Regions from separate parts of the Arthrobacter arnarulunnguaqae genome, predicted to be linked through region 2. Evidence: riboswitches for the same ligand, from Rfam matches in the RefSeq annotation. Region 2 holds a riboswitch; each other region holds the start of a gene.
What was found. A riboswitch is a leader RNA that binds a small molecule or an ion and turns the genes downstream of it on or off. The one in region 2 is predicted to bind thiamine pyrophosphate.
Positions count from the first base shown of each region.

Region 1: linked by a shared signal. The riboswitch ahead of thiC (phosphomethylpyrimidine synthase ThiC) and the one ahead of ACHAAJ_RS07080 (ECF transporter S component) in region 2 are both predicted to bind thiamine pyrophosphate.
Region 3: linked by a shared signal. The riboswitch ahead of thiM (hydroxyethylthiazole kinase) and the one ahead of ACHAAJ_RS07080 (ECF transporter S component) in region 2 are both predicted to bind thiamine pyrophosphate.

Region 1 covers NZ_JBIMER010000010.1:3,890-13,332, forward strand. Annotated here, with positions in the region: gene ACHAAJ_RS10445 (aromatic ring-hydroxylating oxygenase subunit alpha) at 1-666, shown strand, start outside; gene ACHAAJ_RS10450 (bifunctional 3-phenylpropionate/cinnamic acid dioxygenase ferredoxin subunit) at 695-1,042, shown strand; gene ACHAAJ_RS10455 (FAD-dependent oxidoreductase) at 1,032-2,243, shown strand; gene ACHAAJ_RS10460 (aromatic-ring-hydroxylating dioxygenase subunit beta) at 2,287-2,898, shown strand; gene hcaB (3-(cis-5,6-dihydroxycyclohexa-1,3-dien-1-yl)propanoate dehydrogenase) at 2,926-3,777, shown strand; gene ACHAAJ_RS10470 (acyl-CoA synthetase) at 3,774-5,354, shown strand; gene ACHAAJ_RS10475 (GNAT family protein) at 5,359-5,853, shown strand; gene ACHAAJ_RS10480 (IclR family transcriptional regulator) at 5,865-6,677, opposite strand; gene ACHAAJ_RS10485 (helix-turn-helix domain-containing protein) at 6,749-7,336, shown strand; TPP riboswitch at 7,396-7,503, shown strand; gene thiC (phosphomethylpyrimidine synthase ThiC) at 7,501-9,306, shown strand.
Region 2 covers NZ_JBIMER010000005.1:134,315-143,757, reverse strand. Annotated here, with positions in the region: gene ACHAAJ_RS07115 (Na+/H+ antiporter subunit A) at 1-1,636, shown strand, start outside; gene ACHAAJ_RS07110 (Na(+)/H(+) antiporter subunit C) at 1,633-2,178, shown strand; gene ACHAAJ_RS07105 (Na+/H+ antiporter subunit D) at 2,175-3,824, shown strand; gene ACHAAJ_RS07100 (Na+/H+ antiporter subunit E) at 3,851-4,450, shown strand; gene ACHAAJ_RS07095 (MrpF/PhaF family protein) at 4,447-4,716, shown strand; gene mnhG (monovalent cation/H(+) antiporter subunit G) at 4,716-5,117, shown strand; gene ACHAAJ_RS07085 (DUF4235 domain-containing protein) at 5,125-5,394, opposite strand; TPP riboswitch at 5,465-5,594, shown strand; gene ACHAAJ_RS07080 (ECF transporter S component) at 5,645-6,262, shown strand; gene ACHAAJ_RS07075 (ATP-binding cassette domain-containing protein) at 6,278-8,752, shown strand; gene ACHAAJ_RS07070 (aminodeoxychorismate lyase) at 8,777-9,443, opposite strand, start outside.
Region 3 covers NZ_JBIMER010000021.1:25,497-34,939, forward strand. Annotated here, with positions in the region: gene pgm (phosphoglucomutase (alpha-D-glucose-1,6-bisphosphate-dependent)) at 1-1,183, shown strand, start outside; gene ACHAAJ_RS14170 (NAD(P)H-dependent oxidoreductase) at 1,283-1,837, opposite strand; gene ACHAAJ_RS14175 (aldehyde dehydrogenase family protein) at 1,962-3,425, opposite strand; TPP riboswitch at 3,499-3,592, shown strand; gene thiM (hydroxyethylthiazole kinase) at 3,584-4,414, shown strand; gene thiE (thiamine phosphate synthase) at 4,411-5,094, shown strand; gene ACHAAJ_RS14190 (bifunctional hydroxymethylpyrimidine kinase/phosphomethylpyrimidine kinase) at 5,091-6,713, shown strand; gene ACHAAJ_RS14195 (uracil-xanthine permease family protein) at 6,759-8,075, shown strand; gene ACHAAJ_RS14200 (aminoglycoside phosphotransferase family protein) at 8,106-9,104, shown strand; gene ACHAAJ_RS14205 (glycerophosphodiester phosphodiesterase family protein) at 9,101-9,443, opposite strand, start outside.

The DNA of each region.
Region 1 (9,443 bases), on a different contig from region 2:
ACCGACTGGTACCACGTGAACATGTCCCACGCCTCGGCGCTGATGGTCATGTCTCCCACCGGCCGCGGGCCCAAGGCGGAGATCGTCGCCACCCCCGGGCGCCAGTTCGTGGCCCCCAACGGCCATGGCGCCGGCTTCCCCACGCACCCCAAGTCCCGGTTCGACGCCGGCCCGGTCCACGAGTACTACGACTACCCGGCGCTGCGCGAACGGCTCGGGGACGCCGCCGTCGAAGGACCGATGACCACGGGCCACGCGACCGTGTTCCCGAACTTCTCCTACCTGCCGATCAACGGTTCCATCCGCGTCTGGCACCCCAAGGGCCCGGACAAGATCGAGGTCTGGGCCTGGGTCCTGGTGGACAAGTCCATGCCGGACGAGGTCAAGGACGCACAGCGCCTCTACAACCTGCGCACCTTCGGACCCTCGGGCATCTTCGAGGCGGACGACGGCGAGAACTGGTCCGAGGTCCAGGCGATCTCCCACGGTTTCGTCACCAACCGCGTCCCGCTGAACTTCCAAATGGGGATCGGCAGTGAACGCGAGGACGGCGTCTACCCCGGCCAGACCTCGGAACTCTATTCCGACGCCGCCGGCCGCGCCTTCTACAGCCACTGGGCGGGGCTTATGAACGAACCGGCCTGGCACGAGAACATGGGCAAGTAACCAATACCACCAGCCAAGGAGCAGGACCATGAGCGAAGCAATCAACGTGGGCAGCGTCGACGACATCGACGAGGGCGAGGCGAAGGTCGTGCCCGGCGACGAAAACGGCACCGGCGAGGACATCGCGGTGTTCCACGCCGAGGACGGCAACTTCTACGCGCTGAACGACGAGTGCACCCACGAGACCGCGTCGCTGGCGGATGGCTGGATCGAGGGCACCGAGGTCGAGTGCCCCGTGCACTCCGCCAAGTTCTGCCTCAAGTCCGGCGCGGCCATGTGCATGCCCGCGACCGTCGCGGCGCGCACCCACAAGGTGGTCGTCGAGGACGGCGAGGTCCTGCTGTACCCGAACGAAGGCGCCGACGATGCCTCTTGACTCGGTCACCATCGTCGGCGGCGGGATGGCCGGCTTCACCACGGCCAAGGAGCTGCGCTCCCGCGGGTACACCGGCTCCCTGGCCATCATCGACCCCGAGGGCCTGCCCTACGACCGCCCGCCGCTGAGCAAGGACTACCTTCTGGGCAGCCGCAGCAGCGAGCAGATCCTGCTCTCGGCCGCGGCCTGGTTCGAGGAACACCACGTCGAGGTCGTCACGGGCCGGGCCGTCGCGCTGCGGCCGGACGCCGGAGTCGTGGTCCTGGAGGACGGGACCGAGCGCGCCGCGGACCGGATCGTGCTGGCCACCGGCGGGTCCGCCCGCCGCCTGGACATCCCGGGCGGGGACCTGGAATCCGTCCTGGAGCTGCGCAACCGCGCCGACGCCGACAAGCTGCGCGGTCTGCTGAAGCCCGGCGTCCGGCTCGCGATCATCGGGGCCGGCCTGATCGGCGCCGAGACCGCGTCCTCGGCCATCGCGCTGGGCGCCGACGTCACGCTGATCGATCCCGTCGACCCGCCACTGGTCCCCGCAGTCGGCCCGGAACTCGCAGGACGCCTGCACCGCATGCACACCGAGCGCGGCGTCCGCCTGGTCACGGGCATCCCCGCGGCCATCACGGTGGACGACGCCGGGCACCACGTAGGGATGGACGACGGCTCAACGATCGACGCCGACCTGGTCCTGGTGGGCATCGGAATCGTTCCGGAGACGGCACTGGCGGCCTCCGCGGGCCTGGACATCGACAACGGGACGCTGGTCGACGAGCACCAGCGCACCACCCACCCGTTGGTCTACTCCGTGGGCGACTCGTCCCGGACGCGGTTGCCCGATGGCACGCTGTTGCGCCGCGCGGAGCATTGGGAACACGCCATGAACACCGGAACGACGGCGGCCGCCTCGCTCCTCGGGCAGGACCTGCCCGCGCACGGCGCCTCCTGGTTCTGGTCCGACCGCCACGGCGTGCACGTCGAGGGCGTCGGCTCGATGCTCGGCGAGGGCAGCGTGGTGCTCCGCGAGCGCGACGGCGTCCCGCTGGCCAGCTTCCGGCTGGACCCGGACGGATACATGGGAGGGTGCGCCGCGATCGACGGCGGCCTGACCGTGCGCGCGGCCCGCCGCATCATCGACCGCAGGATCCTGGTGGATCCCGCGAAGCTGGCGGACCCGGACATCGACCTCAAGAAACTCGCCCGCTAACCCCGATCCCATCGATCCCCTCCAAGAAACGCGAGCCGAAACCATGACCGAAAACGTGGCCCCCACGGCGGGGCTGGACACAGCCGCACCGGACAACACCACATCGGACAAGGGCGCGCCGAAGACCGACGAGTTGGACGGCCGCCTGGTCGACTCCGAGCTGTCCTACCGCGTCCAGCAGTTCTACTTCCGCGAAGCCGAGCTCCTGGACGACGGCCGCTTCGCCGACTGGCTCGAGGTGTTCGACGACGACCTCTTTTATTGGGCCCCGCTGCGCACCAACCGGCTCCGCCGGCAGGCCGCGCTGTCCATCGGACGCGAGGGAGAGGCCGCCTACTTCGACGAGACCAAGGAATCCCTGGCCTGGCGCATCCGCCGCTACGACTCCGGCATGGCCTGGGCCGAGGATCCGCCATCGCGGACCCGCCACCTGATCTCCAACGTCACCGTCCACCACCAGGGCGACGGCACCCTGAGCGCGCGCTGCGCCTTCCTGGTCTACCGCAACCGCCTGCAAACGGAAACGGACATCTACGCCGGCGGACGGACGGACATCCTGCGCATCCAGCCCGACGGCGGATTCCGCGTCGCGCGCCGAGAGATCCTCTTCGACGCCAATGTCCTCCAGGCGAAAAACCTCAGCACGTTCTTCTAGCCGCACCGTTCACCACGAGAGGTCCACATGAGTGAAACACAGCAGGCCGGCTGGCTCCGGGGCGACGTCGCCCTGGTGACCGGCGGAGGGTCCGGGATCGGCCGGGCCGTGGCCGAACGCTACCTGGCGGAGGGCGCCTCCGTGGCGATCTTCGGCCGCGACCTCGCCAAGCTGCAGGCCGTGGTTGACGCGAGCGCCGCGCCGGAGCGCATGCTGGCGATCGCCGGCGACGTGCGCGAGACGCGCGACCTGCACGACGCCGTCGAACAGACCGTCGCGCGCTTCGGCAAGCTGGACATCCTGGTGCCCAACGCCGGAATCTGGGACTACAACCGCTCCATCACGCGCCTGGACGGGGAGCAGTTGGGGGACGCGTTCGACGAGCTTTTCTCCATCAACGTCAAGGGCTACCTGCTCACGGTGGAGGCGGCGTGGCGGGAACTGGTCAGGACCCGGGGGTCCATCGTCATGACGCTGTCCAACGCCTCCTTCCACACCGCCGGCGGCGGGCCCGTCTACACGGCGTCGAAGTTCGCCTGCCGCGGGCTGGTCAACCAGCTCGCCTACGAACTCGCGCCGAAGGTGCGCGTCAACGGGGTCGCGGTCGGCGGCATGAACACGGACCTGCGCGGACCGGCGTCGATCGGTCTGGACGGCCGCTCCATCGCGGACTCGTTCGCCCGCTCGGAGGTCACGGGCAACAACCCGCTGATCCCGCTGCACGACGCCTCGGTGGAGCCCGTGGACTTCACCGGCTCCTACGTGCTGCTGGGATCGCGGAGCAACGCCGGGAACATCACCGGCGCCATCATCCCCGCCGACGGCGGCATCGCCGTCCGCGGCTTCGGGGACCGGGCCGCGGGAGGCGACCAGCTATGAGCAACCGGATCGACATCAACCCGGTCGGCGGCGTGCTCCGCCAGGCCGCGTACTCGCCCGACTCCACCGCGCTGGTGTACGAGGGGCGCGAGATCGGCTACGGCGAACTCGCCCGCGACGCCGGCCGGATGGCCTCCGCGCTACGCGCCCAGGGTGTGGCCGACGGCGACCGCGTGGCCTACCTGGGCCTGAACAGCGCCACCTTCATCACCACCATGCTGGCCGCCTGGTGGCTCGGCGGGGTGTTCGAGCCGCTGAACTTCCGGCTCGCCCCGCGCGAGGTCGGCGTGCTGCTGGAGCGCTCGGCGCCCACGGTCGTCGTCGTCGAGCCCTGCCACCAGGACGTCGTCGAGACCCTGGCGGGCTTCGCCGGGCACGACGCCGGAACGCAGCGCTTCGTGCTCGTGGACAACGATCCCGCCGTGCCCGTGGCGGGCGAGCCGGCGTCGTTCTGGACGCCCCTGACCGCGTTCCTCGGCGCCGCCGGCGGTGAGGTGCCCGAGGCCGTGGAACGGTCCGAGGACGATCTGGCGATCCTGATGTTCACGTCCGGCACCACCGGGGTCCCGAAGGGCGTGCAGCTCACGCACGGAAACCTGTGGTGGAACTCCGTGAACGTCGATTCGCTGGTGGACACGCGCCGCGGGGACACCAACCTGGCGGTCGCGCCGCTGTTCCACGTCGGCGGGCTGAACGCGCTGACCATCCGCGTGCTGGTGCGCGGCGGCACCACGGTGCTCCGCCGCACCTTCGATCCGCGGCAGACCCTGCGCGACATCGAGGAGTACGGGGTGTCCCAGGCGTTCCTGGTCCCGGCGCAGCTTTCGGCGATGCAGCAGACCAAGGAGTTCGAGGCGCACGACATCTCCAGCCTGCGGGCGCTCATCTGCGCGGGCGCGCCGGTCCCGCCGGTGCTGCTGAGGCAGTACGAGCACAAGGGCGTAGCCGTGCAGCAGGCGTGGGGCCTGACCGAGACGTCCCCGTTCGCCACGTACCTGCCCTCGGAACTGACGTACGCGAAGGGCGGATCCTGCGGGATCCCCATGCCGTACAGCCAGGTCAAGATCGTGGATCCGGCGACCGGTGCGGACGTCCTCGCGCCAGGCGAGACCGGGGAGATGTGGACGAAGGGGCCCAACGTCACTCCCGGTTACTGGAACGACGACGCCGCGACAGCCGCCGCGTTCCACGACGGCTGGTTCCGCACCGGGGACATCGGCTACCGGGACGCGGACGGCTACTTCTACATCGTGGACCGGCTGAAGGACATGATCATCACGGGCGGCGAGAACGTCTATCCGGCGGAGGTCGAGCGCGCGCTGATGGAGTACCCGGGCGTCCTGGACGTCGCCGTCGTGGGCGTCGACGACGAGAAGTGGGGCGAGTCGGTGGTGGCGGTCATGAGTTGCGCCGACGGGTCCGTGCCGGACATCGAGTCCGTCCGCGAGTTCACCGCGACTTACCTCGCGCGCTATAAGCTGCCCAAGAAGCTGGTGCTGACCGCCGCGGTTCCGCGCAACGGGGCGGGAAAACTGGACAAGCCGGCCATCCGCCGCCTGGTCAGCGAGGAGGAGTAGCCGCATGATGGACCACGACGAGCACGCCGACAACGACCACGCCAACGACGAGGTCGACCAGTTGCGCTGGCCCGATGCGCTTCCGCCGTCGTGGGCGGCCGCCCCGGTTTCCGCGGAGCCGGGTTTCGAGTCCACGTTCGCGGTCACCGAGGACGGGGCCCCGCGGGGGAGCGTCTCGGTGGTCCGTGTGGCCAAGAGCGAGTTGGACGCCGCCTACCCGGCCTCCGTGCGGGACCGGCTGCTCGTGCCGTCGCCCGACGCCCCCGCGGAGGCGCTCCAGCTGGTGTCCGAACGCGTCATGGAGGCCGAACCGGCCTGCCGGCGCCTGGTGGTCTCCACCCCGGAGGGGGACGTCGCGCAGATCGCGCGTGCAGAGAGGGCCGGCTACCGCTACGTCGTCGACGTCGACCTGCCGGACCGGGCGGTCTCCCTGATGGCCGCCGAACCGGACTGGGTGCTCGAGGAGTCGCGCCGGATCGACGACGTCCCCACGCGCTAGGCGGTCCGGCGCTAGGCGCTCTTGGCCGCCTGCCGCTTGGCCTGGTGCTGCTGCCCGCTGATCGCCGCCACGGCGCGCGAGGCGGCGTAGCAGACCTTCCGCAGGACGGTGGCCTGCGAGTCCGGGACGAACTTGCCGACCGGCCCGGACACGGACATCGAGGCCACCGGCTTGCCGTTGGGCCCGAAAATCGGGGCGGCGATGCAGTTCAGACCGGTGAGGATCTCCTCGCGGTCGAACGCGAGGTTGGTGTTGCGGACCTCCAGGAGCTCGCGGCGGAAGGCGTCCGGGTCCGTGATGGTGGCCGGCGTCCAGGCCAGCATTTCGGAGCGCATGGCCTCGTCCGCGGCGTCGGGATCGTAGGCCAGGAGCACCTTGCCGACGGCGGTGCAGTAGGCCGGGGCACGCCCGCCGATGCGCGAGGGGCTGCGCACCTGCAGGTGTCCGTAGAGCTTATTGAGGTAGACGACGTCGGTGCCCTGCAGGACGGCGAGGTGGACCGTCTGCTTGGTCAGTTCGTAGAGGTCCGCGAGGAACGGCGTGAGCGCGTCCCGCATGCGGCCCTGCAGCGCGTCCTCCTGCGTCGAGCCCAGGTCCTGGATCATCTTTCCCAGTCGGTATGCGTTGCCGGCGCGCTCCACGGCACCGTTGTTCTGCAGGGTGGCCAGCAGCCGGAAGGCGGTGGACTTGGACAGCGAGGCTCGGCGGGCGAGTTCGCTGACGCCGACGCCGACGAACGCGTCGTTGCCGAAGGCGTTGAGCAGCGACATGGCCTTGTCGACGGCCGTCCGGTCGTCGCGGGGCGCGGGGGTGCTACGGGTCATGCTTTAGTTTCCCGCGCCATCGTGCGGCTGTCAAACATGACAGTTCGTCACTTATAGGTGACACTTGGGGTGTGCAGGCCAACGACCTCGTCTCCCGGAACATCCGCCGTTTCCGCGTGGAGCGCGACCTCTCGCTCGGCGAGCTTGCGGCGCTGGCGGGCATCTCCAAGCAGACCCTGTCCAAGGTGGAGGGCGGCGTCGGGAACCCCACGGTGGGGACCCTGGAGAGCATCGGGCACGGGCTCGGCGTCAGCGTCGTGCGGCTGCTGACCGAATGGGGGACTCCCGTCCACGAGTCGTTGGCGGCGGACGCATCCTGGCGTGCCGCTGGCGTCGCGCACGTCAGGGACCTGGACCGGATCTATGGGTCCGGATACGTCCGGACGCATGTCCTGCGCGTGCATCCGTCGACGAAGACGCGCGTGGTCGAGGTGCACGGATTCGGGTCCCTGCACCAGTTGTATGTGGTGTCCGGGACGCTGGAGGCCGGTCCGGTGGGGGACCTCCGCCGCCTGGGCGAGGGCGATTTCCTGCGTTTCCCGGGCGACGCGGAACACGCCTACCGCGCGGTCGGGGGCCCCGCCGTCGCGCATCTGACGACGACGGCGCCCCAGGTGCCGCAGTTCCCGCACGGGGACGGCACCGGGGATCCGGCCTGAGCTCTCGCTCCGGAATGGGGCGCCCGTTGGCCCGGGCGCCCCAAGTGGGCTAGGCTCGCCATCGTCCACACGGGTGCCCTCGCAAGGGCTGAGATCAGGCTGACGCTGCCTGCGACCGTCGAACCTGTCCGGGTCATGCCGGCGTAGGAAGTGAGGGCTCATCCGTGAGCGTTTCAGCAGAAAACCAGTCCATCCACCGTGCCTCCGAACAGCACCCGGCCCACTCGCCGGCGTTCCTGGAGGACGCCGACTCCGGCATCCGCGTGCCGGTGACGGCGATCAGCCTGGACGATTCCCCGGACGGAAACCCCAATCCGCCGCTGAACGTCTACCGCACCGCGGGGCCGGGCAGCGACCCGCTGGAGGGGCTGCCGCCGTTCCGCGCCGCGTGGATCGAGGGCCGCGGGGACACCGAGGAGTACGGCGGCCGCGAGCGCAACCTGCACGACGACGGGAAGTCGGCCGTGCGCCGCGGCGCGGCATCATCCGAATGGAAGGGCGCGCGTCCGGTCCCGCGGCGTTCGCTAGCTGGGCGCGTGGTGACGCAGATGCACTACGCGCGCGCCGGCGTCGTCACCGAGGAGATGCGCTACGTGGCGCTCCGCGAGGGATGCGACGTGGAACTGGTGCGCAGCGAGGTCGCCGCCGGACGGGCCATCATCCCCAACAACATCAACCACCCCGAGTCGGAGCCGATGGTCATCGGCAAGGCGTTCCTGGTGAAGATCAACGCGAACATCGGCAACTCCGCCGTGACCAGCTCGATCGCCGAGGAGGTGGACAAGCTGCAGTGGGCCGCCCACTGGGGCGCCGACACCGTGATGGACCTGTCCACCGGCGACGACATCCACACCACGCGCGAGTGGATCATCCGCAACTCGCCCGTCCCGATCGGCACCGTGCCCATCTACCAGGCGCTGGAGAAGGTCGGCGGCGACGCGGCGAAGCTGGACTGGGAGGTCTTCCGCGACACCGTGATCGAGCAGTGCGAGCAGGGCGTGGATTACATGACCATCCACGCGGGCGTGCTGCTGCGCTACGTGCCGCTGAGCGCCGAGCGCGTCACGGGGATCGTGTCCCGCGGCGGGTCCATCATGGCGGGCTGGTGCCTGGCGCACCACCGCGAGAACTTCCTCTACGAGCGCTTCGACGAGCTCTGCGAAATCTTCGCCCGGTACGACGTCGCGTTCTCCCTGGGCGACGGGCTGCGGCCCGGCTCGATCGCCGACGCGAACGACGCCGCTCAGTTCGCGGAGCTCGACACGCTGGCCGAGCTGACGAAACGGGCGTGGGAGTTCGACGTCCAGGTCATGGTGGAGGGGCCCGGGCACATCCCGTTCCACCTGGTGCGGGAGAACGTGGAGCGCCAGCAGGAGCTGTGCGACGGCGCGCCGTTCTACACGCTGGGCCCGTTGGTGACGGACATCGCGCCGGGCTACGACCACATCACCAGCGCCATCGGGGCCACGGAGATCGCCCGTTACGGCACGGCGATGCTCTGCTACGTCACCCCGAAGGAGCACCTCGGGCTGCCGAACAAGGACGACGTGAAGACCGGGGTGATCACGTACAAGATCGCCGCGCACGCCGCCGACCTGGCCAAGGGCCATCCGGGTGCGCACGAGCGTGACGACGCCCTGTCCAAGGCGCGCTTCGAGTTCCGCTGGAAGGACCAGTTCGCGTTGTCGCTGGATCCGGCCACGGCGGAGGCGTTCCACGACGAGACGCTGCCGGCCGAGCCGGCCAAGACGGCGCACTTCTGCTCGATGTGCGGGCCGAAGTTCTGTTCCATGCGGATCTCGCAGGACATCCGCAAGCAGTTCGGCTCGGCCGCGGACCAGCAGGTGCTGGCCGAGGACATCGAGCGGCGGATCTCCGAGGGCATGGAGGAGAAGAGCCGCGAGTTCGCCGGGGCCGGCGGCAGCGTCTACCTGCAGCAGACCATCGGGGTGGGCTCGCCGAACGCCTAACCTCGAAGCACTGGACCCCGTCCGCGCCGCCCGAAGCGAGGCGGCGCGGACGGGGTCCAGTGGCGGTGGGCACCGACAGGCGGGGCATAGGACCGCCGCGACAGGTCACCGTTATCGACCTTTTGACCTATTTGGTG
Region 2 (9,443 bases):
CGCCGCGACGGACTTCAAACCCGTGCCGTGGCTGTTCCTGGCCGCGCCGCTGGTCCTGGCCGCCGCCACGGTGTTCTTCGCCTTCGCGCCGGGAATGCTCGAGGAGGCGATCAAGCCGTACGCCGCGCTGTTCCCGGAGGCGGAGCACCCCATCCACCTGGCGCTGTGGCACGGCCTCACGCCGGGGCTCGGACTGTCGGCGGTCATCGTCGCCGCCGGCTCCCTGATGTTTGTCCTGCGCGGGCCGGTGGCGCGCGCGCAGCAGCTCCTGTACCCGGTGTTCGACGCCGAGCGAACCTACAAAAACGTGCTGGGGGCCACCGACGAGGTCGCCGTGTGGGTGACCGGGCGGACACAGCGCGGCTCCCTGATATTCTACCTGACCGTGATCCTCACCGTCGGGTTGCTGACCCCCGCGGTCGCCGTGTTCGTTTACGAGACGCCGCTTCCGCAACAGATCACGTGGTTCGACACCCCGGCCCAACTCATGGTCGGCGCGTGCATGGTGGTGGGCGCCCTGGCGGCCATCCGGGCCAACAAGCGCTTCCTTGCCGTGCTGATGGTTGGCGTCACCGGCTACGGGATGGCCATCCTGTTCGCGTTGCAGGGTGCCCCGGACGTGGCGCTGACCCAGCTCCTCGTCGAGACCATCGTCCTGGTCGCCATGGTCCTCGCGCTACGCACCCTTCCGGCCCCGCTGTGGACGTCCAACCCCGCGGGCCACCGCGCCTTGCGGGCGGCCATCGGGATCGGCTTCGGCCTGGTGATGATGTCTATCGCGGTGATCGCGATGGCCTCGCGCACGGCGGACCCCGTCTCGCTGGCGTTCCCGGAGCTCGCGTACTACGGCGGCGCCGGAAAGAACATCGTCAACGTCACCCTCGTGGACATCCGCGTCTGGGACACCTTCGGCGAACTCACGGTGCTGGCGGCCGCGGCCACCGGCGTCGCCAGCCTCATCTACGTCCGCGGACGCGGCGACGACAAGCGCCCCGTGGAGGACGTCGAGCCGGGATCCGTGGACCGCGGATCCGAGCACATCCACGCGCCGAACCGATCCGCCGCCGCGCTGGCGATCGCCCGCCACTTCGCCAAGTCGGCCAAGGACGCGTGGATCGTCGCGGGCCGCACGTTGGCCCCCGAACGCCGGTCGATCATCCTCGAGGTGGTGACCCGGCTCATCTTCCACTCCCTCATCCTCTTCTCGGTCTACCTGCTGCTCGCCGGGCACAACACCCCGGGTGGCGGCTTCGCCGGCGGCCTCCTCGCGGGGCTGGCCCTGACCATCCGCTATCTCGCGGGCGGGCGGTTCGAGCTCGCGGAGTCGACCCCGATCAGCCCCGGAACCCTCCTGGGAATGGGGCTGGCGACGGCGACGCTTTCCGGCGTCGTGCCCTTGTTCTTCGGCGGGCAGATGTTCCAGAGCGCCGCCCTGGAGTTCTCGCTGCCGGTGTTCGGGGACCACAAGTTCGTCACGTCGACGATCTTCGACGTCGGCGTGTACCTGGTGGTCGTCGGCCTGGTCGTCGACGTGTTGCGCAGCCTCGGCTCCGAGATCGACGAACGCTCCGAGGGCGCCACCCCGGAAGAGCCCCAAAACCCCGCGGCCCCGCAGACGGAGGGGGTGGCCCGATGACACCGAACGTCACCCTACTGCTGGTCATGGGCGTCCTGTTCGCCGCCGGCATCTACCTGCTGCTCGAGCGCAGCCTGACGCGCGTCCTGCTGGGCCTGCTGCTGATCGGCAACGGTGCGAACCTGTTGATCCTGATTGCCGGCGGGTTGCCGGGGCTCGCCCCGCTTTACGACCCGGAGACTCCCGCGGACGCGTATTCCGACCCCCTGCCGCAGGCGCTGATCCTGACGGCGATCGTGATCACCTTCGCCGTGACCGCCCTGATGCTCGCCATCATCTACCGGTCCTGGGTCATCGCCCGGCGGGACGAAGTGGTGGACGACCTCGAGGACCGCCGCGTCGCCGAGCAGTCCCACTTCGACTTCGAGGACGACGCGGAGGTCCCCGCGGACACCACGGAGTTCAGCGAGGACACCGACGAGGCCGCCTCGCGGGCCACCGCGGACGCCAACCGGTCGGCAAACGAATCCGACCGGCGGCAGGCCTCCTCGGAGGAAAGCGCCGGAACAGACGACCACGGGAGAAACAGGGAGGCACGATGACCGAACCATTGGCCGCCGTGGCCTTCGCGCCATTGGCCGTAGCACTTCCGATTCTGGGCGCGGCACTGGCCTTCGTGTTGCGCCGCCATACGCGGATCCAGCGCATCACCACGATTTCCACGCTCGTCATCACCCTGGCGCTCGAGGTCTGGCTGCTGACCGCGGCCTGGGGCCACGGAGCGCAGGCCGTCCTGATCGGCGGATGGGCCCCGCCGTTCGGCATCTCACTGGTGGTCGACGAGTTCTCCTCCCTGATGCTCGTGGTCTCCACGGCGGTCAGCCTCGCCGTGCTGGTGTACGCGACCGGGCAGGGCATGGCCGACGGCGACGAGGACGGCCCCGTCTCCGTCTTCCACCCGACCTACATGATTCTGGTGGCCGGCGTCTCCAACGCGTTTCTGGCCGGCGACCTCTTCAACCTCTACGTCGGCTTCGAGATACTGCTGACGGCGTCCTACGTCCTGCTCACCCTCGGCGGAACGACGGCGCGGATCCGCGCGGGCGTGACGTACGTCGTCGTGTCCGTGGTGTCCTCCATGTTGTTCCTCATCGCGATCGGCATGATCTACGCCGCGACCGGAACGGTGAACATGGCGGACCTCGCGCTCAAGCTGAACGACCTCAATCCGGGCACCCAGATGATCCTGCACCTGATGCTCCTGGTGGCGTTCGGGATCAAGGCCGCGGTCTTCCCGCTCTCGTTCTGGCTCCCGGACTCCTACCCGACGGCCCCCGCGCCCGTGACCGCGGTGTTCGCGGGACTGCTGACCAAGGTCGGCATCTACGCCATGGTGCGCACCGAGACCCTGCTGTTCCCCGGGGACCGCATCAACTCGGTGCTGATGGTGGTCGCGCTGCTGACGATGATCGTGGGGATCCTCGGCGCCATCGCGCAGGCGGACATCAAACGCATGCTCTCCTTCACGCTCACCAGCCACATCGGTTTCATGGTGTTCGGGCTCGCCATCGGCAACGTGGCGGCGCTTGCCGCGACGGTCTACTACGTCGCCCACCACATCATCGTCCAGACGTCCCTGTTCCTCGTGACGGGCCTGATCGAACGCCGCGCCGGGACCTCGAACGCCGACCGGCTCGGATCGCTCTCCAAGCTTTCCCCGGTGCTGGCCGTCCTGTTCTTCCTCCCGGCCATGAACCTGGCCGGCATCCCGCCGTTCTCCGGCTTCCTGGGCAAGCTGGGGCTGCTGCAGGGCGGGATCGAACTCGGGACACCGCTGGCCTGGGTTCTCCTGGGCGGGGCCGTGGCCACGTCGCTGCTGACCCTGCTGGCCGTCGCTCGGGTCTGGAACCGGGCGTTCTGGCGGAAGGCGGAGGACGCGGAGGACCCGGACCCGCTGCTCCTGGTCGGCGCGGCCGACGGCGGGCGCGTGACCACCTACCGCCACGTCGCCGACCATCCCGCCAGCCGGTTCAGCGACCGCGGCGACATCGAGCTCCTGCCCCGCGCCATGGTCGGCTCGACGGCCGCCCTGGTGGTCCTGGGCCTGTCGCTGACGGTGTTCGCCGGCCCGCTGTTCGGACTCAGCGAGCAGGCGGCGCGCAACATGATGGACCGCAACGACTACATCTCGGCGGTGCTGGGGACCGCCTCGGAGCGCAACGCACCCGTGACGGGAGTGGCACCGTGACTCCCACGCGTCCGTCCGCACTGGGCATGCGCACCCCCGGCGCCGCATCCCGTCGCCGCAAGCGTGCGCGCTTCATGGTGGAGCTGCCGCTGCTGGTGTGGATGGTGCTCGTCTGGGGCGCGCTCTGGCGGGACTTCGCCATCGGCAACCTGGTGTTCGGGTTCCTGATCTCCCTCGGCGTCGTGTCCGCGTTCCGGCTACCGCCGGTGGAGCTCAGCGGCCGGTTCAACGTGTGGCGCGCAGCGCTCTTCGCCGCGCGGTTCGTGTGGGACATCGCCGTCGCGAGTTTCCAGGTCCTCGGCACCGCGCTGGTCAAGGGCCCCAAGGTGCGCAGCGCCGTCGTCGGGGTGGGCCTGCGCAGCCGCGAGGACCTGATGATCACCACGGTCTCCCACGTCCTCACCCTGATACCGGGATCGTTCACCGTGGAGGTGGACCGTCCCAACGCGACCCTGTATCTCCACGTCCTGGACGTGAACACCCGGGAGGAGGCGGAGGACTTCCGCCGCAAGGTGCGCGCCACCGAGGCCCGGCTGATTCGCGTGATGGGGACGCGCGAGGAACTTGCCTCGCTCGAGGCGGAGAACGGCGCCGAGGCCGGCGCGAAGCGCGGGAGGACAGCATGATCATGGACATCGCCGTATGGGCCTCGGGACTGCTGATCGCGGCCGCCGCGGCCCTGGCCCTCGTCCGCATAGCCCGCGGCCCCTCCATCCTGGAGAGGGTCATCGGCCTGGATGTGCTCCTGACCATCGTCGTCGCCGCCCTGTGCATCGACATGGCCGCGAACCACCACATCGACCACCTGCCGTTTGTCCTGGCGGCCAGCGTGATCGGCTTCATCGGCTCGGTGACGATCTCGCGCTACGTGACGGACCGGAGGAACTCCTAATGGACAATTCGCTGTGGGGGACCGCCGTGGACGTGGTGTCCGCCGTCTTCCTGGTCGTCGGCGCGCTGATGTCGTTCGCCGCCGGAATCGGCATGCTCCGCTTTCCCGACCTGCTGTCCAGGATGCACGCAGCCACGAAGCCGCAGGTGCTGGGGCTGTTGCTGATGCTCACGGCCGTGGGCCTGCAGATGGGCTCGTGGTCCGTGGCCCCCGCGCTGTTCCTGGCGTGGATGCTCCAGCTGCTGACGGCACCAGTCAGCGCACACATGGTCGGTCGATCCGGATACCGGACTAGGCACCTGAAGAAGGAAACGCTGGTGCTGGACGACCTCGACGAGGTGGTGGCCCGGGCCGCCGACGGCAACGCCGGCGGCCGCGAGACCCCGCCGGGCAGCCCCTAGACGCCTTCTAGACCTCGTCGAGGGTGCGGTTGAACCGCGCGATGGCGCGTTGCGTCCCGCGGTTGGTCGCCACCTGGATCACGGCCGCGACCACGGAGGACATCACGGCGAAGCCCAGTGCCTGGCGCAGCGTCGCCTCCGCCTGCGTCTTGGGGTTCGTCGGCTTGGGCGGCTCGTTGCCGGTGACTTTCGTCCAGACCGCGTCCACGACCTTGGCGCCGGCCAGCCCCGCGACCAGCGAAATGATGGTGCCGCCCACCTTCAGCAGAATGTTCACGTGCAGTGCTCCCGTCGTTCGGCGTGATTACCTGCCCAGCATAACGCGGGGCTAGACTGGGGACACTGAACAACTACGACAGGGGAGCGTCACGATCGGTGCCCAACGGCCCGGTCAACTGATGCTGAGAGTGCGCTTCGACGCAGACCCTCGAACCTGCTCCGGCTAGTACCGGCGAAGGGAGTCGAGATCTCAGGGTGAGCGCGCCGTCGACTCTTCCTCCCCTCCTTGCCCTCAAGGAGGAAAAACCATGACCACCCTGCAGAACCCCCGCAACGCGCGCGCCTCGTGGCGCGTCGTCGACATCGTCGTCGCGGCCGTGATCGCCGTCGCCTCCGGCGTCATCTTCTTCGGCTGGAACACCATCCACCACGCGCTGGACTTCCTCTTCGTCGCCTTCCCGCCGTCCTCGGCGCTCGTGGCCGGATTCTGGCTCTTCCCGGCCGTGCTGGGCGCGCTGATCATCCGCAAGCCGGGCGCGGCCCTGTTCTGCGAGACCGTCGCCGCCGTCGTGTCCGCGTTCCTCGGCTCCGAATACGGCTGGACCGTGCTGGTGTCCGGGCTTGTCCAGGGCCTCGGCGCCGAACTCGTGTTCGCCGCGTTCCTCTACCGGCGCTGGGGCCTGGTGACCGCGCTCCTCGCCGGCGCCGCGGCGGGCCTCTTCGGCGGAATCAACGACGCGTTCGTCTTCAACTGGTTCCCCGAATACACCGCCGCCATGAAGCTCGTCTACGTGGGCTGCATGACCGTCTCCGGCATCGTCATCGCCGGGCTGTTGTCCTGGCTGGCCACCCGGGCACTCGCCCGCACCGGTGCGCTGTCCGCCCTCGCCTCCCGCAAGGCCGGACAGGAACCGGCCCGGGGCTAGCCGGTAGGTCCCCTCATGGCCACCCACATGCACGACGCCGGTGCCGCCGGCCACGGAGCGGAGCGGCGTGGCGAACACGGCGCCGCGCCGGGCACGCGGCCCGTCGCCGGGCACGCGCCCGCCTCGGTGAGCGCCCGAGGGTGGGGCTGGCGGCATGCCGACCGCACCCGAGACGCCCTGCGTGGCCTCGACCTGGACATCCGGCCGGGGGAGCGGATCCTGCTCGCCGGGCCGTCGGGCGCGGGCAAATCCACCCTGCTCCACGCCCTCGCCGGCGTGCTCCACGCGGACGAGGACACGGCATCCGCCGGGGAACTGCTGGTCGACGGTCGCCCGGCCCACGCGTCGACGGGCCGCGCAGGACTGATGCAGCAGGACCCGGAGACGCAGGTCGTCCAGGCGCGCGTCGGCGACGACGTGGCGTTCGGGGCCGAAAACCTCGCCGTGCCGCGCGATGAGATCTGGCCCCGGGTCGCCGAGGCGCTGGACGCCGTCGGGCTGCGGGTCGGGCTCGACCATCCGTCGTCCTCCCTCTCCGGCGGCCAGAAGCAGCGGCTGACGCTCGCCGGGATCCTGGCTATGCGGCCCGGTCTGGTGCTGCTCGACGAGCCCACGGCCAACCTGGATCCCGCGGGCGTCCGCGAGGTCCGCGACGCCGTGGTGGCGGCACTGGAACTCACCGGGGCGACGGCCGTCATCGTCGAGCACCGCCTGGATGCCTGGGCACCGCACGTGGACCGCGTGGTGGTCCTCGAGCCCGGGGGAGGCGTGGCGCACCAGGGCACTCCCGCCGAACTGTTCGCCCCCGGCCCCGTGCGCGAGGATCTCATCCGCGCCGGCGTGTGGGTTCCCGGCCACGTGCCGATCCTCCCGGTGCTCCCGGCGATGGCGGACGACGCCGGCGCGCGCCCGGCCGGGGAGATGCTGCTGCGCACCGAGCTGCTGTCCGTGGCCCGGACCGCGGGCGCCCCCGTGGCACTGGCCGGAGTGGACCTGCGACTGGGCGCCGCGGAGGCCCTTTGCATCACCGGAGCGAACGGCTCCGGCAAGTCCACACTCGCCCTGACGCTCGCGGGACTCCTTCCCGAACGCTCGGGACGCGTCGTCGCGACGCCGGCGCTCACCTCGCCCGGCGACCCGCCGGAGGGTTCGGCGAGGGCCAACTCCACCGTCCTCGCCGAGCGTCCCCACCGGTGGAAGGCAGCCGACTTGGTCAGCCGCATCGGCACCGTCTTCCAGGAGCCGGAACACCAGTTCGTGGCGGCCACGGTGCGCGAGGAGCTGGCGTTCGGTCCGCGGCAGGCGCGGGTGTCGGGGAGCCGGATTCCGCTGTTCGGCGACGATCAGATCGCCGAACGGGTCGATGGCTTGTTGGACCGCCTCGGGCTGCGGCACCTGGCCGACGCGAACCCCTTCACCCTGTCCGGCGGCGAAAAACGCCGGCTCTCGGTCGCCACCGTGCTCGCCGCGGGGCCGTCGGTGTTGATCGTGGACGAACCCACGTTCGGCCAGGACATGAACACGTGGACCGAACTCGCGCTGTTGCTGCGCGAGCATCTGGAGGCGGGAGCCTCGGTCGTCGCCGTGACCCACGACGAACACTTCGCCGCGGCACTCGGCGCACGCACGCTGGCCGTGGAGACCCTCGCCGCCGGTCCGCCCGCGGCGGAGGGGGGCGCCGACGTCGGACGGCCCGGCCTGCTGGAGCCCACTGCGTCCGGCCGGACCAGTCTCCTCGGCCGCTCCAATCCGCTGGCGAAGCTCGGCGCCGTCGCGCTGGCGACCATCCCGCTGGTGGCGACCCTGGATTTCGTGAGCGCCGGACTCGTGGTGTTGGTGACGCTGTGCCTGCTGCCGCTCGCCGGCATCACCATAGCGCGCTTCCTCGCCCGGGCCTGGCCGCTGCTGGTCGCCGGGCTGTTCGGCGCATGGGGCACCGCGCTGGTGGGCAACGACTCGGGCGCCGTGCTGTTGGACCTCGCAGTGTTCACGGTCACGGAGGGGTCGCTCGTCGCGGGTCTCGCGACGGGGCTGCGCGCGTTCGCCGTCGCGGTGCCGGCGGTCCTCGTCTTCTCCACGACGGACCCGACCGACCTGGCGAACGCCCTGGCGCAGAAGGCCCGGCTGCCGCACCGATTCGTCCTCGGGGCGCTGGCCGGCATGCGGCTGCTCGGACTCCTCGTCGAGGAGTGGACGACCCTGGGCATGGCACGCCGCGCGCGCGGCGTGGGATCGCGCGGGTCGCTGGGCCAGCGCATCCTGGCGAACCTGGGCCAGGCTTTCGGCCTCTTGGTTCAGGCCATCCGCCGCGCGTCGCGGCTGGCCGTCACGATGGAGGCCAAGGGCTTCGGCGGCGCCGAAAGGTCCTGGGCGCGCGAATCCGTGTTCGCACGGCGGGACCTCGGCGTCGTGGCCGGTGGTGCGCTCCTGGGCGCGGCGGCCGTCTGGGCGTCCGTGGCCTCCGGCCAATGGAACCTCGTCTGGACGTAGCCGCCCGGCGCGCGGGCGGCGCGGCTAGCGGATGGCGTTGACCATCGCTGTGAGTTCCGCGTGCAGTTCCGGGTCGCGGGAGAGTTCGACGCCGTCGAGCGAGTTCACCGGCGCGAGGAGCCGGACGCTGGAAACCAGCCAGACGGCGTCGGCCTGGATCAGGTGCTGCGGCTCCAGCGGACCGTAGCCGAGCTCCCAACCCGCCGACTCGGCCGCGGCGAAGATGGCCCCTTGCGTGGTGCCGGGCAGGATTCCCGTTTCCAGCATCGGGGTGATCAGGCGCTTGCGTCCGCCCTCGCGCACGGCCAGGAGCACCGTCGACGTCGGGCCCTCCAGCACGCGGCCGTCGCTCGAGACGAAGATGACGTCGTCTGCGCCCTGCTTGCGGGCATGCCGCAGGGCGGCCATGTTGACGGCGTAGGACAGCGTCTTGGCGCCCATCAGCAGCCAGGGGGCGCGGTCGGCGATCGTGGAGTCGTAGCCGCGGTCCAGGAGCACGACGGCGATGCCCTCCGAGCGCTGCCGGCGTCCCAGCGCAGGGGCCGGCGAAACGGCCACCCAGGCGGTTCCGTGGCCGGCGCCCTCGGGTCCGCGCGTCGCGACGAGCTTCACCACGGCCTCGTCGTCCGAGGTGTCCGGTCCGCCGGTGCCCGCTGCGCGTTCGGCCTCGTAGGCCTGAACCGCCGTCGCG
Region 3 (9,443 bases), on a different contig from region 2:
GTACAACCCGCCGCACGGAGGACCCGCCGACTCCGACGCCACGGGCTGGATCGCAAGCCGCGCCAACGAACTGCTCGAGGCCGGCCTCAAGGGCGTCAAGCGCATCCCGCTGGCGCGGGCCAAGGCCGCCGAATCGGTCGGGACCTTCGATTTCCTCGCCGGCTACGTCGACGACCTGCCCTCGGTGCTGGACATCGACGCCATCCGCAACGCCGGCGTGCGCATCGGCGCGGACCCGATGGGCGGCGCCTCCGTGGACTACTGGGCCGCCATCGCCGAGCGCCACCGCCTGGACCTGACCGTGGTCAACCCCGAGGTGGATCCCCGCTTTGCGTTCATGACCTTGGACTGGGACGGGAAGATCCGCATGGACTGCTCCTCGCCCTCGGCCATGGCCTCGCTGATCGGCAAGGTGCGCGACGGCGGGGACCTGTACGACATCGCGACCGGCAACGACGCCGATGCGGACCGCCACGGCATCGTCACCCCGGACGCCGGCCTGATGAACCCCAACCACTACCTCGCCGTGGCCATCGACTACCTCTACCGCAACCGACCGCAGTGGCCCTCCGGCGCCGGTGTCGGCAAGACGCTGGTGAGCTCGTCGATGATCGACCGGGTCGCCGCATCGCTCGGACGCGAGCTGGTGGAGGTGCCCGTCGGCTTCAAGTGGTTCGTGCCGGGCCTGCTGGACGGAACCGGCGTGTTCGGCGGCGAGGAGTCGGCCGGGGCCAGCTTCGTGCGCTTCGACGGCACCCCCTGGACCACGGACAAGGACGGCATCCTGCTGGCCCTGCTCGCGTCCGAGATCCAGGCCGTCACCGGCAAGTCCCCCAGCCAGCGGTACGGCGAACTGACCGCGGAGTTCGGCGCGCCGTCGTACGCCCGGATCGACGCCGCCGCGACCCGCGAGCAGAAGGCCGCGCTGGGCAAACTGTCGGCCTCGGACGTCACCGCGACGACGCTCGCGGGGGAGGAGATCACCGCCAAGCTGACCGAGGCACCCGGCAACGGTGCGGCCATCGGCGGGCTGAAGGTGACCACCGAAAACGCCTGGTTCGCCGCCCGCCCCTCCGGGACCGAGGACGTCTACAAGATCTACGCGGAGTCCTTCCGGGGCGACGAGCACCTCGCGCAGGTCCAGGCCGAGGCGAAGAAGCTGGTCGACGGCGTGATCGCCTAGTCGCCCGGGAACCGGGCACAACGAAAAGGCCGGCCCCGTGGGGACCGGCCTTTTCCGCGCCGGCGGGCGCCGGCGTCGTGCTGGTTCTTTTCGGTCGCGCTAGTTCTTTTCGGCGGCGGCGCGGATGCCCTCGAGCACCGCGGCGACCTGGCCGGCGACCTCGGCGTCGTCCTTCGGGTGGGTCTCGGCGAAGCGGACCAGGGAACCCGGGATGGACAGCTTGACGTCCTCGAGGACGGTCGCGCCGGCGATGCCGACGGCCTTGCGGGCCTCGTCCTGCGCCCACACGCCGCCGAACTGGCCGAACGCGGTGCCGATGACGGCGGCCGGCTTGCCGGTCATGGCGCCGGCGCCGTACGGGCGGGACAGCCAGTCGATGGCGTTCTTCAGGACGGCCGGCATGGTGCCGTTGTACTCCGGGGAAACCAGCAGCATGGCGTCCGCGGCACCGGCGGCGGCGCGCAGCTCGGCCGCGGCGGCCGGAACCTGGCCCTCGATGTCGACGTCCTCGTTGTAGAACGGCAGGTTCTCGAGGCCCTCGAACACGTTGACCTCCACGCCCTCGGGCGCGTTGGCGGCGGTGGCCTCGGCCAGCTGACGGTTGGTGGATCCGTTGCGCAGCGAGCCGACGAGGGTCAGGACGGTGGTTGCCATGGGGATGCTCCTATTGGTTTGGGGAACCGGCGCGGGGGCCGATCGATCTTCCACAATATGCAACCGCATGCAATACCGGCCTGTTCCCGTCTCCGGCGTGACGCTCGACACCCCCGTGGCCGCGCTAGAGGATCCGGCGCAGCAGCCCCGCCTTCAGACGCCCGTACGGCGGGTACACGGCCCTGAGCGTATCGACCACGGCCGTCTTCGACAGAACGGACCGGAACTGGCTGAACGTCTCGAACCCCGCCCGCCCGTGGTAGCTCCCGTGCCCGGACGCCCCGACGCCTCCGAACGGGAGCGCGGGGATGGCCAGGTGCGCGTTGCAGACGTTGTGCCCGATCGCCCCGGCGCGCACCCGGTCCTCGAAGGCGGACTGCAGCCGGGGCTTCTCGCTGAACAGGTACGCCGCCAGCGGGGAGGGACGGGAGTTGATGAACCGCACCGCGTCGTCGAACGAGGCCACCCGCACGATCGGCAGGACCGGCCCGAAGATCTCCTCGGTCATGACCGGGGACGCCGGGTCGACGTCGGCCAGAATGGTCGGCTCGATGAACAGCGACTCCGCGTCCGAAACCCCGCCGCTCACGATGCGGCCCGCGCCGCCCGCGGCCGCCTCGATAAACCCGGCGAGCCGATCGAACGCGGGGCGGTTCACGATCCGCCCGTAGTCCCTACTTTTCGCGGGGTTGCGTCCGTAGAAGGACGCGATCGCCTTGGGGAGGTGCTTTTCCAGCCCGTCGGCGGCCGTCCCCACGGCCAGGACGTAGTCCGGGGCCACGCACGTCTGGCCCGCGTTCGGGAACTTGCCGAAGGTGATGCGGCGCGCGATCGCCGCGGGGTTGCCGTCCACGACGACGGCGGGGCTCTTGCCTCCCAGCTCGAGCGTGGTCGGCGTCAGGTGGCGGGCGGCCGCCTCGGCCACGATGCGGCCCACCCGCTCGCCTCCCGTGAAGAAGACATGGTCCCACCGCTGGGCCAGCAGCGCCTGGCTGGTCTCGACGCCGCCTTCCACGACGGCGACGGCGCGGGGGTCGAGGTACCGGGGAACCAGTCGCGCGATCAGCTCCGACGTCGCCGGCGCGAGCTCCGAGGGCTTGAGGACCACGCAGTTCCCGGCGGCCAGCGCGCCCACCAGCGGCGCGAACACCAGGTTGACCGGGTAGTTCCACGGACCGATGACCAGCACCAGGCCCAACGGCTGCGGCTCGACCTTGGCGGACGCCGGCTGGAACGCCAGCGGAACGCGGACGCCCTTGGCCTCCATCCACTCGGTGAGGTGGAGCTGCGCATGGTCGATCTCCCCGCGCACCAGATCCAATTCGGTCAGGTGCGCCTCGACGGCCGATTTGCCGAGGTCCGCGGCCAACGCCTCGAGGAACTCGCCCTCGTGGGCGTCGAGCATGCGCTCCAGTGCGCGCAGCTGCCCCGCACGGAACCTCCGGGGGTGGGCCAGGTGCGTGGACGCCGAGTCGCGGAGCCGGGTCACGGTCTCCGCGACGACGGGGACGGCCGGGACGGCCGATGACGCGTCCGCGACGGTGTCCGCGCGCGGCGGACGCGGCTTGGTGCGAGAAAAAAGACCCATGGTCATCAACCTAGCCGTTTCGGCATCCGCCCGAGCACGAGGGAGTTCACGGGCGGAACGCGGTAAGCTCGCCTGCAGTGACACGGGGTGTCCGCCAGGGACTGAGATCACACCCGTACACACCTGATCTAGTTCGTACTAGCGGAGGGATGTCGCCCATGGATTCCATTGCGCCTTCACACCTTGTTCCACCCGTCGTCTCGCCCGAATCGGCCGCGAACCACCTGGGGCGGCTGCGCGCCACCGCGCCGCTGGTCCAGTGCCTGACCAACACGGTCGTCGCGAACTTCACGGCCAATGTCCTCCTCGCAGCCGGCGCCGCCCCGGCCATGGTGGACGTTCCCGGCGAGGCCGCCGAGTTCGCCCGCCTCGCCTCCGGAGTCCTGGTCAACCTCGGGACCCCGCACCGCGAGCAGCGCGAGGCCATGCTCGAGGCCGCCCGCGCCGCGCACGAATCCGGCACGCCCTGGGTGCTGGATCCCGTGGCCGTGGGCGCGCTGGCCCTGCGCACCGGGTTCGCGGGCCTGCTCGTTGAGCTGCGCCCCGACGTCGTGCGCGGCAATGCCTCGGAGATCATGGCCCTCGCCGGCGTCGGCGCGGGGGGACGCGGCGTGGACGCGACGGACGATGTCGACGCGGCGCCCGGCGCGGCTGCCGCGCTGGCCCGCCGGACCGGCGGCGTGGTGGCAGTCTCCGGCGCGGTCGACCTGATCACGGACGGCGAGCGCACGGTGCGCGTGCACGGCGGCAGCCCGCTGCTCACGCGCGTCACGGGCGGAGGCTGCGCGCTGGGCGCCCTGGTCGCCGCGTTCGCCGCGGCCGCGGACGATCCATTCGCCGGCAGCGTCGCCGCGCACGCGTTCTTCTCGGTGGCCGCGGAGGCCGCGGCCGCCTCGGCGACGGGTCCGGGGAGCTTCGCCGTCGCATTTCTCGACGCACTGTCCTCCACGACGCCGGAGCAGCTTGCGGAACGGGCGGTGCTGCGATGAGCGCCGCGTTCGACCTCTCGCTCTACCTGGTGGCCAACGCGGGGAGCACCAACGGGCGCCCGCTGGCGGAGATCGTCGCCGCGGCGGTCGACGGAGGGGCGACGATCGTCCAGCTCCGGTGCAAGGACGTCCCGGCCCGCGCCTTCCTCGACGACGTCGTGGCCTGCTCCGAGCACACCGCGGGCCGCGCGGCGCTCGTCGTCAACGACCGCGTGGACGTGTACCTGGCCGCCCGTGAGGCCGGCGCCCGCGTCGACGGCGTGCACATCGGGCAGTCGGACCTGCCGGCGCCGCTGGTGCGCCGTTTGATCGGCCCGGACGCGATTCTCGGTCTCAGCTCGGGGAAGCTGCCCCAGCTGGAGGCCCTCGCGGCCATGCCCGCCGGCACGGTCTCCTACCTGGGGACAGGTGCGGTTCGGCCGACGCCGACGAAGAAGGACCACCCGGATCCAATCGGCTTCGGCGGGCTGGCGGAGTTCGTCGCCGCCGCGCCGCTGCCCTGCGTGGCCATCGGCGGGCTGGGCCACGGCGACGCGGGCGCGGTCGCCGTCGCGGGGGCGTCCGGCATGGCGGTGGTCCGGGCGGTCTGCGCGGCGGAGGACCCGGCCGCCGCCGCGCGATCGCTGCGCGCAGAATGGGAGGCGGCCTGCGCCGCGCGCCGATCGGGGGACCGCGCATGAGCGCCGTGCCCAACATCCTGTCCATCGCCGGGTCCGATCCCTCGGGCGGCGCCGGAATCCAGGCGGACCTGAAGTCGATCGCCGCGTGCGGAGGCTACGGAATGACCGCCATCACGGCGCTGACGGCGCAAAACACCCGCGGCGTCAGCGGCGTCCACATCCCCCCGGTGGATTTCCTGGCCGCCCAGCTGGCGGCGGTCGCGGAGGACATCCGGATCGACGCCGTCAAGATCGGCATGCTCGGCAACGCGGAAACCATCCGGACGGTGTCCACCTGGCTCCAATCCCTCCCCCCCACCACGCGAAGTGGACATTACCGGGGGTTAGTTAAGGGTGGTGATGTCCACTTCCGGGGGTTGGGGGAGGGGCGGCCGGTGGTGGTCTTGGATCCCGTCATGGTCGCCACCAGCGGGGACCGGCTCTTGGACGACGACGCCGGGGCCGCACTGCGCGCGCTGCTTCCCCTCGCGGACCTCGCCACGCCCAACCTCGCCGAGCTCGCCGAGCTGTCCGGCGCACCCCTGGCCGCCAGCTGGGAACGGGCACTCGAACAGGCCCGCTCCGTCGCGGCCGAGTTCGGGATCCTGGTCCTCGCCAAGGGCGGCCATCTGGCCGGCCACCCCGGCGGCTGCCCCGACGCGCTCGTGGACGCGGACGGCGTCGTACTGGAGGTCCTCGGGGAACGGGCGCCCACGCGCAACACCCACGGAACGGGCTGTTCGCTGTCCTCGGCGCTCGCCACGCTGTACCCGCGGACGGGCAACTGGCCGGACGCGCTGCGCCTGGCCAAGGCCTGGCTCGGTCAGGCGCTCGCGGCCGCTGACGCCCTCGACGTCGGATCCGGCGAGGGACACGGCCCCGTCAACCACTTCGCCGGGCTCTGGCAGGGCGGCGTTCCGCCGACCCCGGACGCCCTGCTCGGTTCCTGGTGGGAGGACATCGCCGGGATCCGGGCGGGCATCGACGACCTCGCGTTCATCCGCGGACTCAAGGACGGGACGCTGGGACAGGAGGACTTCGAGCACTACCTCGGGCAGGACGCGCTCTACCTGCGCACGTACGCCCAGGTGCTGTCCCGGGCGTCGGAGCTGGCGCCGAACGCCGAGGAACAGCGCTTCTGGGCCGCCTGCGCCACGGGCTGCCTCGAGGAGGAACTCGAGCTGCACCGCGCCCATCTCGGGTCCGCCGCCCCGCCGGACCCCACCGCGACCACCGCGGGCTACCTGAACCACCTCACTGCGTCCGGCCGGACGTACCCCGTCCTGGTCGCCGCGATCCTGCCGTGTTTCTGGCTCTACCAGGACGCCGGAACCCGGCTGGCCGCGGCGGCCCGGGACGGGCACCCCTACGCCGACTGGCTGGCCGCCTATTCCTCACCCGAGTTCGACGCCGCGACCCGCGACGCCATCGACCTGGTCCAGAAGGTCGCGCTGCGCTCCGGCGCCGACGAGTTGGCGGCCATGCGCCGCGCCTTCCACGAGTCGTCCCGGCACGAGTTGCTGTTCTTCGCGCAGACAGCGGCCGACGGCGATCCCGGGGGCTCCGGGCCCGAGCTCGCCGAGACCGTGCCGGCCCCAGGGCGCGGCACCGTCGGGCCGGCCGGGGCGCGCGCGGAGTAGGATTCCGGGGGGATCCCCCACCCAGCACCCTCTGCGGAAGGCACCATGAGCAACCCCCTCGGCTTCGGCTGGACCCTGCACGGCGACGGCAAGACCATCCGCCCCGGCACCGTCGTCGCCCCCGACGAGCGACTGAACTGGTTCCAGACCACGGGCATCGGCGTCCAGCACGTGATGGCCATGTTCGGCGCCACCGTCCTGGTGCCCACCATCACCGGTTTCCCGGTCACCACCACGCTCCTGTTCTCCGGCATCGGAACCCTGCTGTTCCTGATCGTCACCGCCGGCCGAGTGCCCAGCTACCTGGGATCATCGTTCGCGTTCCTCGCGCCGGTCGCGGCCGCCATGGGAGCGCACGGCATGGGCGGCGCACTGGGCGGGATCGTCCTCGCCGGCGTCGCGCTGTTCCTAGTGGGCCTGGTGGTGCAGAAGGCGGGCGCCGGCTGGATCCACGCCATGATGCCGCCCGTGGTGATGGGCACGATCGTCGCGCTGATCGGCCTGAACCTCGCCACCACGACGACGGCGGCCATGGAGGAGGTGCCGCTGACCACCTTCACCACCGTGGCCGCGATCGTCCTGTCCGCCGTAATGTTTAGGGGCCTGCTGGGGCGGCTGTCGATCCTCGTGGGCATCGTCGTCGGCTACCTCGTGGCCCTCGCCCAGGGGCAGGTGACGTTCGCGCCGGTGGGCGAGGCCGGCTGGCTCGGGCTGCCGCCGTTCGCCGTTCCGTCCTTCCACTTCGACGTGCTCGCCCTGTTTCTGCCGGTCGTCTTCGTGCTGGTGGCGGAGAACATCGGCCATGTGAAGACGGTGGGCCTGATGACCGGACGGAACCTCGACGGGGTCAACGGCCGCGCGCTCATGGCCGACGGCGCCGCGACGGTCCTCGCCGGGTTCGGCGGCGGTTCGGGCACCACGACCTACGCGGAGAACATCGGCGTCATGGCGTCCTCGCGCGTGTATTCGACCGCCGCGTACTGGGTGGCCGGAACCGTCGCCATCCTGGTGGCGTTCCTGCCCAAGTTCGGTGCGGTCATCAACACCATCCCGGCGGGCGTCAGCGGCGGCGCGGGGATTGTGCTGTACGGCATGATCGGCATCATCGGCGCCCGGCTCTGGGTCCAGAACCACGTCAACTTCTCCAACCCGATCAACCTGATGACCGCCGGCGCGGGCCTGATCATCGCGATCGCCAACCCCACGCTCGCCGTCGGCGGCATGCAGTTCGGCGGGATCGCGCTGGGAACGGCCGCGACGCTGGCAATTTACCACGCCATGGGAACCATCGCCCGGGCCCGCGGGACCGAGCCGACGGACGCGCCGGAGGACGAGGGCGCCGAACCCAGCAAACTCGGCTGAGCGGCCGGCCGCCCCCGGTAGGATGGCGGGGTGGCGGACTGGAACGAGGAGTGGGAAACGGAGCACTGGCGGGCCGAGGCCCGCGAGTGGATCTCCCTGGTGCTCGATTCGTACTCGCTGCGCGCCACGGGACCGGCGGACCAGGGATCGATCGATCTGTGGTCCACCCGGATCACCGTGCCGACGGACCACGGCACCCTGTACTTCAAAGCGAACAACCCCGGCCAGTTCGCCGAGGTCACCGTGACCTCCACCGCCGCGAACCTGGCACCGGACCAGCTCGTGATGCCGCTGGCGATCGAACCGGTGCGTGGTTGGATGATCTCCCCGGACTACGGCGAGACGCTCCTGTCCGTCCCCACCACGGACTACCAGTTGTGGGGCCGGATCGTGCGGGACTTCGCGCGGCTGCAGCAGGACCTCGTTCCGTTCGGCGACACGCTCTTCGACGCCGGACTCCTCCAGCTCGACCCCGCCGGGCTCCCCGGCTACATCGACGGCCAGTTGATGCTGCACGCGTCCATGCCGCCGGACCACCCGCTGCACCTCCCGGCCCGCGACGCCGAGTACCTCAACGCGCGGCTCGGCGACATCGGAGACATGACCGCGTTCCTGGCCTCCGGCCCCGTGCCACTGACCCTGGACCACAACGACCTGCACCGGGGCAACGCCTTCCTCCCGGTCACCCCTGACGAACCGCTGCGGTTCATCGACCTCGCGGACGCCTACTGGGCCCACCCCTTCTCCTGCCTCGGCGTGCCCATCCGCGTGATGTGCGAGGAACTGCGCGCCACGCCCGACGATCCGCGGATCCGCCGCGTGGTCACGGCCTACCTCGAGCAGTGGCGGGAATACGGGACGGTGGAGGAGCTGCGCCCGTACGTCGAGCCCGCGTTGCGCGCGGGAAAGATGCAGTCGCACGGGACCTGGATGCGGATCCTCGCGGGGGCGTCGGAGGCCGACGTCGAACGGCACGCGCACCAGGTCCTGCGCCCGCTCGCCGAGCTCGCCGAACCGGTCCTCGGCTAGCTTGGCGGACGGCTGGGTCCGGCCCCCGCGCCGTACTGCGGCCACTGGCCCCGCTCGGCCATGACCTCCGCCAGCAGGTCCGCGCGGTCCGCCATCAACCCGTCCACGCCCATGTCCAGGAGCCGGCGCATGTCCCCGGGATCGTCCACGACCCACACGTGGACGTGCAGGCCGGCCGCGTGGGCCCGCCGGACGAACGCGGGTGTCACGACACGAAGCGGCCCGTGCCGTTCCGGCACCTGCAGCGCGGCGATGCTGCGCAGCCTTCGGCGGAGCAGACGCGACAGCCCCACGGGCCCGAGCAGGGTCACCAGCGCCACGGTGGCCAATCCGCCGCTG